Regions from separate parts of the Brevundimonas sp. TWP2-3-4b1 genome, predicted to be linked through region 1. Evidence: predicted binding sites of a transcription regulator. Region 1 holds the regulator's gene; the other holds the start of a gene.
The links. Region 1 encodes LexA, which represses DNA repair genes until DNA is damaged. Its sites were predicted from a motif close to ATGTTCNCNANNTGTTCT; they were not measured.
Positions count from the first base shown of each region.

Region 1 (6,900 bases):
GCTCTCGAACAGGGCGAGACGCGCCCGGACCCGGGCGATGCGTTCGACCGTCTCTCCGGACAGCAGGGCGCGGGCCTTTTCGTCGAGTTCGAGCGGACGGGTCTTGAGAACGAATGCCGTCTGATCCGCCAGTTCCAGCAGGGTCTTTGCGCGATCCTTGACGAACGGCATGGCGCGCTGGAGGCGGGCCTCGTCGCCCTCGTTGAGGGGCGCGCCCCTGGCGAGATGGGTGTCCAGCGTCAGGCCGGCCAGCCGCTCGTCGGCCGCCAGACGCAGCCAGTGCGAATTGACGTGGGCCAGCTTGTCGAAATCCAGTCGGGCCGGCGCCTTGCCGACGCCGTCCAGATCGAACCAGTCCCGCGCCTGTTCGTCGCCGAACAGTTCGTCGTCGCCATGGGCCCAGCCCAGACGAGCCAGATAGTTGCGCATCGCCTCGGGCAGATAGCCGATGTCGGCATACTCATGGACCGCCTGGGCGCCGTGGCGCTTCGACAGTTTGGCGCCGTCGGGGCCGTGGATCAGCGGGATGTGGGCGAAGACGGGCCGGTTCCAGCCCAGGGCGTCATAGATCAGCGACTGGCGCGCGGCATTGTTCAGATGGTCGTCGCCGCGAATGACATGAGTCACCCCCATGTCGTGGTCGTCGACCACGACGGCGAGATTGTAGGTCGGGGCGCCGTCGGAGCGCAGCAGGACCAGATCGTCCAGATCGTTCGCGTCCCAACTGACCTCGCCCTGGACGGCGTCCGGCACAATGACCCGGCCCGGCAGGGGGCGTCGGAAGCGCACGACGTGCGGCTGGGACAGGTCGTCGACGGTCGGCTGGCGGTCGCGCCATGGCGATTCGAAGGTCCGGCGTTCGGCCTTGGCCTCGTCGCGCAGGCGGCCGGTCTCGTCCGCGGTCGTGAAGTCGCGATAGGCGGCGCCGAGCTCAAGCAACTGGTCCACGACGTCGCGGTGCCGGTCGGCCCGGGCGTGCTGGAAAACCGGCTCCTCGTCGGCGAACAGCTCAAGCCAGCTCAGGCCGTCGAAGATCGCCTTGACGGCGTCGTCGGTCGAACGCTCCCGGTCGGTGTCCTCGATCCGGACGAGGAACTTGCCGCCCCGCCCTTTCGCGTAAAGGTAGTTGAACAACGCCGTTCTCGCGCCTCCTATGTGGAGGTAGCCGGTGGGCGAGGGGGCGAAGCGGGTGACGACCTGGGGAGACGAGGCTGTGGGCATGGGGGAGGGGTCCGAACGGGCCGCCCTTATACCCCCCGACGCGGCAAAGCCCAGCCTGTCGGCGCGTCTTCGTGCCTGGGCCTGGGACGAGGTGCTGGCCCAGTCGATGCGCTGGCGGCTGTGGGCGCCGGTGGCCTTCGGCGGCGGGGCGGCGATCTATTTCGCGCTGAGGCAGGAGCCGCCGTTGTGGCCACTGGCGGTCGCGGCGGTGTCGGCGACGGGGGTGTGGCTGGGCGCGAGGCTGCTGGGGCGGGGCCGCGCGGTGACCCTGCCGCTGATGCTGGTCGCCTGCCTGTTCCTGGGGCTCGCGGGAGCCAGGTTGCGGGCGGAGGCGGTAGCGGCGCCGATCGCACCGGCGCTGGCGGAGCCGACCGTCTTCGAGGGCTGGGTGGTCGACGTCGACAGCCCGGGCGACCGGGGTCACCGGATCGTCCTCGCGCCGGTGCGGATCCGCGGGCTGGAGCCCGAGGCGACGCCGATCCGGCTGCGGGCGACGGTGCGGGGAGAGCCGCCGACCCCGGGCTCGGCGATCCGGCTGTTCGCCATCCTCAATCCGCCGCCGCCCCCGGCCAGTCCCGGCGCCTATGATTTCGGCCGCAACGCCTGGTTTCAGGGGCTCGGCGGCACGGCTTTCGCACTGGGCGAGACGCGGGAGACTTATCTGGCGCCGGCGCCATGGCGATTGCGGCTGGCGATGGCGGTCAACGGCGCGCGGTTCGCCCTGGCGCAGCGGATCGTCGACCGGTTGGGCGAGCGGACGGGCGGGATCGCGGCGGCCATGACTACGGGCCATGAGACCTGGATCGCGCGCGAAGACCTCGATGCCATGCGGGATTCCGGCCTGGCGCACATCCTGTCGATCTCGGGTCTGCACATGGCCATCGTCGGCGGGTTCGCCTTCTTCCTTGTCCGGCTTGGCGTCGCCGCCTGGCCGTGGCTAGCGCTGAGGGTGTCGGGCAAGAAGGTGGCGGCGGTCGCGGGGCTGGTCGCCGTGTGGAGCTATCTGGTGCTGTCCGGCGCGCCCCCGCCGGCGCAGCGGGCTGCGATTACGGCGTCGGTGGCGTTCGCGGCGATCCTGCTCGATCGGCCCGCGATCACCATGCATCCGCTGGCGCTGGCGGCGATGGTTGTCCTGATCCTTCAGCCTGAGGCCATCGTGACGCCGGGGTTCCAGATGTCGTTCGCGGCGACGGCGGCCCTGGTGGCCTTGTCGGAGGGCTGGCCGCCGAGGACGCGGGAGCAGTCCGTGCCCTGGCCGATCGCGGCGTTCCAGTCGGCGCGGCACTGGCTGTTGATCGCCGTGACGGCCAGTCTGGTGGCCGGCGCGGCGACCGGGCCGTTCGCGGTCCAGCATTTCAACCGCGCGGCCATGTACGGGCTGCTCGCCAACCTGACGACCTCGCCGATCGCGGACTTCGTGATGATGCCGGCGCTGGCGCTGGGAGTCTTGCTGGAGCCTATCGGGCTGGGCGGGCCGTTCCTGTGGGTGGCCGGCAAGGGTGTCGATCTGATGCTGGCCATCGGTCACTGGACGGCGGGGCTGCCGGGGGCGGTGAAGACCATCGCCAGCGCGCCGGACCATGTGCTGCCGATCTCCTTCCTCGGCGTCCTGTTCCTATGCCTGTGGCAGGGGCGGCTGCGGTGGCTGGGCCTGCCCTTCGCCTGCGCTGTCCTGCTGTGGCCTCGCGCGCCGACGCCGACGGTCTGGATCGGGGACGGCGGGACGAACGCGGCCTTCAGTGTCGTGCGCACGGCTATCGTGGTGCGGCCGGGCGTGCGGCAGTTCGCGGCGGACCTGTGGTCGCGGCGGCGCGGGCTGACTCTGGAGCCCCGACCCGAAGACGGATGGGTGTGCGCGCGATCAAGCTGCGCTCCGGCCAAGGCCGATAGCGCGCCCATCGCCCTGTGGTGGGGGAAGGCCGCGCCGGACGCCGGCGAGCTCGCCGCCTTGTGCGCCTCAGCGCCGCTGGTCAGCGTCCGGGCCGTTGTCCAAGACCTGCCGCCGGGCTGTGATGGAAAACTGGTTCTCGACGGACTGGATTATGCGCAGGGCGGCTCAGTCGAGCTGTGGCGCACCGCTCAGGGCTGGCGCGCGGTCTGGGCCACTGATGTGCGGGGCGACAGGCCTTGGAGCCGCATCGGGGGTCCCGATGCGGCGGATGCGGGCCTCGGTGACGGCGTCTAGTGGTATTGGCGGATCAGGCCGACCAGCTTGCCCTGGACCTCGACCTGGTCGGGACCGAAGATGCGGGTCTCGTAGTTGCGGTTGGCGGGTTCGAGGGCGATGGAATTGCCCTTCTTGCGCAGGCGTTTGAGGGTTGCCTCTTCCCCTTCAACCAAAGCCACGACGATCTCGCCGGACGCGGCCGTGTCGACGCGTTTGATGACCACCAGGTCGCCGTTGAGGATGCCGGCCTCGATCATCGAATCGCCCTCGATCTCGAGCATATAGTGTTCGCCGGCGCCCAGCATGGATTCGGGCACCTGATAGCGGCCGTGGTCCTGTTGCAGGGCGGCGATGGGCACGCCAGCGGCGATCTTGCCGACCAGAACCAGTTCGCGGGTGTCGTTGGCGGGCTCGGCGGCAGCGCTGCGGCCCCCGCCCTCAATGACCGCCGGGGTGAAGCCCGCGCGGCCACGCACGGCCCCCGCCGTCGCCTGTTCCGGCAGCTTGGTCACCTCAAGGGCGCGGGCGCGGTGGGCGAGGCGGCGGATGAAGCCGCGTTCCTCCAGCGCCGTGATCAGCCGGTGGATGCCCGACTTGGACGCCAGATCCAGCGCCTCCTTCATCTCGTCGAACGACGGGGAAACACCGGTCTCCTTGAGCCGTTCATGGATGAACATCAGGAGTTCGTGCTGCTTGCGCGTCAGCATGGTGGGAATCGCCTCCAGAACAAGTCATGAACCGTTGTCGATGTTCTGTAAGTGTTCTTGCCTAATGTCAACTTGACGGCGGATCGACCCACCGACTGCAAATTGACCGCCGTTCTGAGCGCGTCAGATTGTGGTCAATGCACACTGACGAATTCGGCTCTCCATAAAAGCCCGACTGCAAAAATTTCGAGAGGTGAACTGCCGACACCGCGAAAAGCTCGGCGGTCAAACCGCCAAGGACGCTGATCCCGCGAAATCAGGAGTGGGTTCGTCATTCGAAGTTTGTGGCGAACATCCAGACGAACCACAGAATGATAAGCGCCCAGACGAAGTAGATTGCCCAGCGTTCGCGACGCTTCACGAGAGCAGAGTGAGCGTCGCGGCCGTCACGTCCGCCTGACGCATCAAGCTTTCACCGACGAGGATGGCCGAGGCGCCCGCCGCCGACACTTCCACCACATCGGCCGGGCTGAAGATCCCGCTTTCAGCCACCAGAAGCGAGCCCGCTGGCGACAGCGGGGCCAGGCGGGCCGTGGCGCCCAGATCGACGTCGAACGTCCGCAGGGAACGGTTGTTGATGCCGACCAGATCACCGCGCAGCGCCGCAGCGCGCTCCATCTCGGCCTCGTCGTGGGTCTCGATCAGGGCGTCCATACCGAAGCGTTTCGCCTCGGATAGCAGCTCGCCGGCCAGAACGTCGTCGATCATGGCCAGGATGACGAGGATACAGTCGGCGCCGAAGGCCCGGCTCTCGGCCACCTGCCAGGGGTCGACGAGGAAGTCCTTGCGCAGACAGGGCAGGGCGACGGCGGCGCGGGCCTGGACCAGATAGTCGTCGGCGCCCTCGAAGCTGGGACCGTCGGTCAGGATGGACAGACAGGCCGCGCCGCCCGCTTCATAGGCCTGCGCCAGGGCCGGCGGGTCGAAGTCCGCACGGATCAGGCCCTTCGATGGACTGGCCTTCTTGATTTCGGCGATCAGGGCGGGGCGGCCGGGCGCAGTGCGGCGCTCCAGCGCGCAGCGGAAGCCGCGCGGCATGCCGGCGATCAGCGCCAGGGATTCGATCTCCGCCTGCGGCTGGGCGGCCTTGCGGGCGGCCACGTCCTCGCGCTTGTAGGCGGCGATACGGTCGAGGATGTCGGTCATGCGGGGTCTTCGGCAACGGGCGGCGGCGCCGAGGTGATGCGGGCCAGATCGGCGAGCGCCCGGGCCGCCTTGCCCTCGTCGATGGCAACGGCGGCCAGGGCCACGCCGGCTTTGAGGTCCGGCGCCTTGTCGGCGACGACAAGGGCGGCGGCGGCGTTCAGCAGGACGATGTCGCGATAGGGACCGGTCTCCCCGGCCAGCAGGGCGGTCAGGGCGACCGCATTGGTCTCCGCGTCGCCGCCGCGCAGGGCTTCGATGTCGGCGCGGGGCAGGCCGGCGTCCTCGGGCGTGACGGTGAAGCGGCGGACGACGCCGTCCTTCCACTCCGCCACCTCGGTCGGTCCCGTGGTGGTCAGTTCGTCGAGGCCCTGACCGTGGACGGTCCAGGCGCGGGTTGCGCCGAGCCGGCCCAGCACCTCGGCCAGCGGCTCGACAAGGCGCGGATCATAGACGCCCATGACCTGACGTCTGGCGCCCGCTGGATTGGAGAGCGGTCCCAGAAGGTTGAAGACGGTGCGGAAACCGATCTCGGCGCGGACCGGCCCGACGTGGCGCATGGCGCCGTGGTAGGCGGGGGCGAACAGGAAGGCGATGCCGGCCTCGTCGAGCGCGTGCCGCTGCTGCGCCAGTCCGGCGGTCAGGTCGACGCCGAGGACGCCGAGCACGTCCGATGACCCGGATTTCGAGCTCATGGCGCGGTTGCCATGTTTGGCGACCTTCAGGCCCGCGCCGGCCAGCACCAGGGCGGCGGCGGTCGAGATGTTGAAGGTGTGGGCCCCGTCTCCGCCGGTGCCGCAGGTATCGATGACGTCATAGGGATGGTCCAGCGTCACGGCCGCATCGCGCATCGCCTGGGCGAAGGCGGCGATCTCCTCGACCGTCTCGCCGCGGATCCGCAGGGCGGTCACGGCGGCGGCGACCTGGGCCGGGGTCGGTTCGCCGCGCAGACAGGCGGCGAAGAAGTCGCCGGCCTCGGCCGTGGTCAGGGTCTGGCCGTCGACCAGCTTGGCCAGCAGCGGCTTGAAACCACCCTCAGCCATGGGATCAGACCATCGCCAGACGCTTGACGCCCGCCTGGTCGAGGAAGTTCGCGAGCATCTCGTGACCGTGTTCGGTGGCGATGGACTCGGGATGGAACTGGACTCCGTAGATCGGCCGCTCGTGATGCTGGAAGCCCATGATCTCGCCGTCCTCGGTCCAGGCCGTGACGTTGAGGCTGTTGGGCAGGGTTTCGCGCTGGACCGCGAGCGAATGATACCGGGTCGCGGTGAAGGGCGACGGCAGCCCGGCGAACATTCCCTTGCCTTCATGGATGATGGGCGAGGTCTTGCCGTGCATCAGGGCCTTGGCGCGGATGACGTGGCCGCCCATGGCCTGGCCGATCGCCTGGTGACCCAGGCAGACGCCGAGGATCGGCATGTCCAGCGGCGCGGTGTCGATCAGGGGCAGGCAGATGCCCGCCTGATCGGGGGCGCAGGGGCCGGGCGACAGCAGGATCGCTTCGGGCTTCAGGGCCCAGGCCTGCTCCGTCGTCAGGTCGTCGTTGCGAACGACATGCGTCGTCGCGCCCAGCTCCGCGAGGTAGTGGACGAGGTTGTAGGTAAAGCTGTCGTAGTTATCGACGACGAGGATCATGCGGCGCTTCTAGAGCGGGACCGC
Region 1 is NZ_JAFCWQ010000005.1:114,362-121,261, reverse strand. It holds gene gltX (glutamate--tRNA ligase) at 1-1,221, opposite strand, end outside; gene ACP7A5_RS05965 (ComEC/Rec2 family competence protein) at 1,220-3,406, shown strand; gene lexA (transcriptional repressor LexA) at 3,403-4,095, opposite strand; gene trpC (indole-3-glycerol phosphate synthase TrpC) at 4,453-5,241, opposite strand; gene trpD (anthranilate phosphoribosyltransferase) at 5,238-6,281, opposite strand; gene ACP7A5_RS05945 (anthranilate synthase component II) at 6,286-6,876, opposite strand.

Region 2 (6,900 bases), on a different contig from region 1:
AGAGTGATCAAATGACGATCCGCACGCGCCTTCTGGGTTTCGCCTTCGCGGCCTCCGACCTGCTGCTAGAGCTCGACGCCAAGGGCTCGACCGTGTTCGGGCTTGGATCGGGGCCGTCGATCGACCTTTCGGCCGAAAGCTTCTGCGGCATTGTCCTGTCGCACAGGGTGGCGCCGGCGAGCGTGGAACCGCTGAAGACTCTGCTCAAGGCCTTGCGTCCCGGCGAGCGCTCGGTGCCGATCGAGATGCTCTTCCTCGCCGGCACAGGCCGGATGCGGCGAGCGACGGCGCGGTTCTTCCTGCTGCCGGATCTGGCGCCCAACGTCTCCTGTTCGGTGACCTGGGAAGGCCCAGCTTACCGCCTGCATGATCCGGCCGCCGCACCGGCGCTGGCCCCGGAGGCCTTCCTGAACCGCGCCCGCGAAGTCTTGGCGCCGCCCGCCGAGCCGCGCGAACTGGCCCTCGCCTTCCTCAATGTCGAGGGGCTGGCCGCCGCCCAGGGGACCGGCGAGGCCGGCGATCGGCTGAACGCCCGCGTCGAGGCCGCCCTGCAGGCCGCCTCTGTTGACGGCAGCACGGCCGGCAAGCTCGGCCCCGAACGTTTCGCCCTGGTTCGGGACCGCAGCGAAGAAGCCGATCTGGCCGGAGAAATGGAAGAGATCGGCCGCAGCGAAGGCTTCGCGCTGTCGGCGCGATCCATGCAGACTGACCTGACCGCCGGCGGTGAATCGCTCAGCGCGCTTCGGGCCCTGCGCGTCGCGGTAGAAGGCTGCCTGAAGGACGGCGGGGCCGCCCAGCCGGAGCTCAGCTTCACCGCCGCCCTGTCGCAGACCCTGAACGACGCCCACGCCTTCCAGGTCATGGTCCAGGAACGACGGTTCGAGCTGCACTACCAGCCGATCGTCGATCTAAAGACCGGCGCCGTTCACCATTTTGAGGCCCTGTCCCGCTTCAAGGGCACGGACAGCCCGGCGGGCGCCATCCGCATGGCCGAGGAAATGGCTCTGATCGACAACTTCGACATCGCGGTGGCCGAAAAGGCCTTGAGCCGGTTGCGCCAGAAGGGCGCGGGGCTGCTGAAATTCGCCATCAATGTCTCAGGCGCCTCGCTGGCCGACGACCACTATGTGCAGGCTCTGCTACGAATGACCGCGTCGAGGCCGGAAGAGCGCAAGCGCCTGATCGTCGAGGTCACGGAATCCGCCGCCCTGTCGGACCTCGATGCCGCCAACCGTCGCCTGGGCGGACTCCGCGCTGCCGGCATCAAGGTCTGCATCGACGATTTCGGAGCAGGCGCGGCCTCCTATGACTACCTCCGCCGCCTGTCGGTCGATACGGTCAAGATCGACGGGACCTTCGTCAGTGGGCTGGAAACCGACCCACGCGCGCGGACTCTGATCAGCCATCTCGTCGAACTCTGCCGTTCGCTCAAGGTTGAGACCATCGCCGAGATGATCGAGACCGAGGACGTGGCGGAAATCCTGCGCGAGGTCGGTGTGGATCAGGGCCAGGGCTGGCTGTTCGGCAAGGCGGAGGCCGAGCCGCGCACCGTGCTGGCCTATGGCGAGCCGGCCGCCTCTGTCCGACGCGTGGGCGCCGTTTCCGGCTGGGGCTGACAGAACGCCGCGAAGCGTGACAGGTCAGGCGCAGACGACTGGTCCACCGGCGGTGTCGAGGACGTCCCCTGCGTCGTCACCCAGAACACCGGCGCCGCGCTGCTGGGTGACAGCATCTGGCGGCAGCGCCTTGATGTTCCCATATTGTTCTTGCTGATATCCCCGGATCAGTTCCCATATAGCGTTGTCGCACCGGACCTCGTCCGGCGCTCCCGCGTTCCCGGCCCCCGTTTCCTGGCAGCATGACCGAAAAGCATAACTTCATCCGCGTGCGCGGCGCCCGCGAGCACAATCTCAAGGGCGTGGACGTCGACATCCCGCGCGAGAAGCTGGTCGTCATGACCGGCCTGTCGGGGTCAGGCAAATCCTCGCTCGCCTTCGACACCATCTATGCCGAGGGCCAGCGCCGCTATGTCGAGAGCCTGAGCGCCTACGCCCGCCAGTTCCTGGAGCTGATGGGCAAGCCGGACGTCGACCTGATCGAGGGCCTGTCGCCGGCGATCTCGATCGAACAGAAGACGACGTCGAAGAACCCGCGCTCGACCGTCGGTACGGTGACCGAGATCCACGACTATATGCGTCTGCTGTGGGCGCGCGTCGGCGTGCCCTACTCGCCCGCGACCGGCCTGCCGATCGAGAGCCAGACCATCTCCATGATGGTCGACAAACTGGGCGCCCTGCCCGAGGGCGAGCGGCTGCTGCTGCTGGCCCCGGTCATCAGGGGTCGTAAAGGCGAATACAAAAAGGAGATGGCCGAGTGGCAGCGCTCGGGCTTCCAGCGCCTGAAGATCGACGGGGCCTTCTACGCCATCGAGGACGCGCCGACGCTCGACAAGAAGTTTAAGCACGACATCGACATCGTCGTGGACCGGATCGTCACCAAGGCGGGCCTTGAGGCGCGCTACGCCGACAGTCTGCAGACCGCCCTGGGCCTGGCCGACGGCATCGCCGTAGCCGAATGGGCCAATGCCGAGGAAGGCCAGGAACCGCGCCGGATCACCTTCTCCGAGAAGTTCGCCTGCCCCGTCTCCGGCTTTACCATCGCCGAGATCGAGCCGCGGCTGTTCTCGTTCAACAATCCGTTCGGCGCCTGTCCGGTCTGCGACGGCCTGGGGGTCAAGCTGGCCTTCGACGCCGACCTGGTCATCCCGGACCGCGACAAGACCCTGCACAAGGGCGCGGTCGCCCCGTGGTCGCGCGGCCCGTCGCCGCTCTACACCCAGACCCTGCAGGCGCTGGCGCTCCACTACGGCTTCTCGATGGACAAGCCGTGGCGCGAGTTGCCCGAGAAGGCCCAGTCCGTGATCCTGAACGGCACGGGCTCGGAGAAGATCAAGTTCGTCTATGACGACAACGCCCGGAAATACGAGGTCTCCAAGCCGTTCGAGGGGGTCGTGCCCAACCTCGACCGCCGCTGGCGCGAGACCGACAGCGCCTGGGTGCGCGAGGAGCTGGGCCGGTTCCAGTCCGAGACCCCGTGCGACGCCTGCGGCGGCAAGCGTCTGAAGCCCGAGGCCCTGGCGGTGAAGATCGCCGGCAACGACATCGCCGAGATCTCCATGCTGTCGATCAGGAAGGCCTACGACTGGGTCAGCGCCCTGCCCGACCAGCTGACCGACAAGCAGATGGAGATCGGCCGCCGCATCCTGAAAGAAATCAGCGACCGGCTGCGCTTCCTGAACAATGTCGGCCTCGACTATCTCAGCCTGTCGCGGTCGTCCGGCACCCTGTCCGGCGGCGAGAGCCAGCGCATCCGCCTGGCCTCCCAGATCGGTTCGGGCCTGACCGGCGTGCTGTACGTGCTGGACGAGCCGTCGATCGGCCTGCACCAGCGCGACAACAGCCGTCTGCTGGAGAGCCTTCGCGGCCTGCGCGATCTCGGCAACTCCGTCCTCGTCGTCGAACACGACGAGGAGGCGATCATGACCGCCGACTATGTCATCGACATGGGTCCGGCCGCCGGCGTCCACGGCGGCGAGATCTGCGCCGAGGGCACGCCCGATGAGGTCATGGCCAATCCGAAGTCCCTGACCGGCAAATACCTGACCGGCGAGCGTGAGATCGAACTGCCGCCGCAAGGCCGCCGCCCGGTCGACCGCAAGAAGATGCTCAGGATCTCGGGCGCGACCGGCAACAATCTGAAAGCGGTCACGGGCGAAATCCCCGTGGGCCTGTTCACCTGCGTCACCGGGGTGTCGGGCGGCGGCAAGTCGACCTTTACGATCGAGACCCTCTACAAGGCCGCCGCGCGCCGGCTTCACAACGCCTCCGACGCCCCGGCTCCCTTCGACCGGATCGAGGGGCTGGAGCATTTCGACAAGGTCATCGACATCGACCAGTCGCCGATCGGCCGCACCCCGCGCTCGAACCCGGCCACATACACCGGCGCCTTCGGGCCGATCCGCGACTGGTACGCCGGCCTGCCGGAATCCAAGGCGCGCGGCTATGGGCCCGGGCGGTTCAGCTTCAACGTCAAGGGCGGGCGCTGCGAGGCCTGTCAGGGCGACGGGCTGATCAAGATCGAGATGCATTTCCTGCCCGACGTCTACGTCACCTGCGACGTCTGCAAGGGCAGGCGCTACAACCGAGAGACCCTGGAAATCGTCTTCAAGGGCAAGAGCATATCCGACGTGCTGGACATGACGGTCGAGGAGGCCGGCCAGTTCTTCAAGGCCGTGCCGCCGATCCGCGACAAGATGCTGACCCTGTCACGCGTCGGCCTCGGCTACGTCCAAGTCGGACAGTCGGCAACGACCCTGTCGGGCGGCGAGGCCCAGCGGGTCAAGCTGTCCAAGGAGCTGTCGAAACGGGCGACCGGCAAGACCCTCTACATCCTCGATGAACCCACCACAGGCCTGCATTTCGAAGACATCCGCAAACTGCTGGAGGTGCTCCAGGAACTGGTCGAGGCCGGCAACACGATCGTGGTGATCGAACACAATCTCGATGTCATCAAGATCGCCGACTACCTGCTCGACTTCGGGCCCGAGGGCGGCGACGGCGGCGGCGAGATCGTCGCGGTCGGCACCCCCGAACAGGTCGCGGCCAACGAGGCGAGCTGGACCGGCAAATACCTCAAGGAGGTGCTGGACCGGCACGAGACCCGCCGCAAGGCGCGGGTCACGGCCCTGTCGGGCGATCCCACGGCTTCGGCCGCAAAGCCGGTACGAGTGAAGACGCGAGCCTAGACGGTCCGGGATCGGGTGCGTCGCGGCCACGGCAAAATCATGCCCGCCACGAACGCGAGGCACAACCATCCGAACAGGTCACCGATCTGGCCGTAGAGGGTGGGACGACGCGGCTCGACGGCCAGCGTCGCCAGCAGGCTCTGCCCTGCCCCGGCGGCACTCTCGGCCTCGGCCACGATACGCCCGTGGGGATCGCTGACGGACAACAGACCCTCCTTGCTGGTCCGCACCACGGCAAAGCCCTGTTCGACGCCCCGCATCGCCGTCATGCGGGCCCCCATCCACTGGTCGATGTGGCCAAAGTCCCAGGCCGGCACCAGCATGACGGCCGCATCCCGCTGGCCGTAGGCCCGCGCCAGACGGGCGAAATGCATGTCCTTGCAGATGGCCAGGCCGTAGCGCGCGCCGCCGACCGGAGTGACCGCATAGTCAGTACCGGCGCTGTATCCTTCAACCCGCTCTGGAGGAGCCATGAACTGCTTGCGATAGGCTGCCACCTCCCGTCCGTCGGGGGCGTAGAGATAGGCCATATTGCGGATACCGTCGGGATGGGTGATCGCCAGGCCGGCCTCCAGCCAGACGCCCTGATCCCGGGCGGCCCCGGCCAGGGCGGCGCGCCATAGGCCGATCTGTCCCGGATCCCCGACCGCGATCTTCTCGGGCAGGACGATGACCTCGGCGCCGGCCTTCGCCAGCGTTTCAACACCGGTCAAATACCGTTTCCGGATGAGTGCGACATAGGTCGCGGTCGCCCGTGGTCCGATGTCGGCGTCGACCGCCATCAGCCCGAAGACGACGGTTTGGCCCGTCACGGGTTGCGCCAGCCGGACAACGCCGTAGCCCGTCGCCGCAAGACCCAGAACCGCGGCCGCTGCGTAGGCCATCCGCCCGCGCCACAAGCCGTCGCCCGAGTCCGCGAGCGTGAAGGCCGTCGCCACGGCCGCGGCGGGCAAGGAGACCAGGAAGGCGACGGCCGCGACGCCTCCGATGGCCGCGATCTGCAGGACCAAGGGGTGGTCCCCCTGCGAATAACCGATCAGGCCCCAGTCCCCGTCCGGCGCCAGAGCCGCCATGACGGTATGGATGGCCGCCCAAGCGGCAGGATAAGTAAAAAGCGCCCAGGCGCTGCGGCGCAACAGGACGGCGCGACGGGTCGCCCCGGCCGCGAGCGTCCACAACAGGGCGATCCCGGTCACCAGCACGATCGCCAGCTGCGGCGACCGGGTGACGATGGTGAAATTGTGCAGGTTCGCCCCGGCGCCGATCAGGGCCGCGCCAAAGGTCATCCACCGCGCGTCGGCGGCGCTGGACTTCAGCGCCAGCCACAACAACAGCGCCGGCGCCGTCCAGGCCAGCCACCACAGGGGTTCCGGCCCGGCCGCGCCGCGCAGCAACAGGCCGGTAGCCACCATGGCGAAGATCCGCCCGGCGACCCGGACTGCTCTGCGGCCTCGGAACCCCGACTCCTTGCCCGCGGATATCATGGACAGCCCCTCAGGAGACCCCGGCCAAGGTCCGGTCCGGCGGCTGGATCTTCAAGCCTGCAGCCCCGCGCCTGCCGCCGTTTCCACACCATGCTCCCTAGTCCGGCCGCGCACCATCAGCACGATCACACCCGCAAGCAGCACCGCCGTCGTCACCACGCTGGCCTCGGGTCCGAAGGTCGCGCCGGTCAGCCACCAGGGCGCCCCCGCGGTCGCTGTCAGGTCGACGAACAGGGGGGTGACGTCGAGGACGTGACCCGATACCTCCAGCCCGAAACCCAGACCCAGCAACCAGTTCCAGGCCGCGTGCCAGCCGCACACGCCCCATAGCGAGCCCTCGCGCGCCGCATAGAGGCCGATGAAGGTGCCGAACAGGACGGTGTTCACGACGCCCAGCGCCAGCTCCGGCGTCGGGTCCGTGTTGCCGGCATGGGCCAGGCCGAACAGGACGGCGTTGACGATCAGGGCGATGACCAGGCCGTGGCGCGAGGCGATCAGCTGCATCAGCCAGCCCCGGAACACGATCTCCTCGGCCGAGCCCTGGACGATAAAACCCAGCAACAGGGCGCCGATGGGCAGGAGCGCCGCGACCGCGCCGGCCTTGGCGAACAC
Region 2 is NZ_JAFCWQ010000014.1:28,162-35,061, reverse strand. It holds gene ACP7A5_RS11560 (EAL domain-containing protein) at 12-1,616, shown strand; gene uvrA (excinuclease ABC subunit UvrA) at 1,859-4,804, shown strand; gene ACP7A5_RS11550 (nitrilase-related carbon-nitrogen hydrolase) at 4,801-6,216, opposite strand; gene ACP7A5_RS11545 (CPBP family intramembrane glutamic endopeptidase) at 6,340-6,900, opposite strand, start outside.
Region 2: a site for LexA is predicted at 1,750-1,767, ahead of uvrA (excinuclease ABC subunit UvrA). Genes of this name have one in related genera too.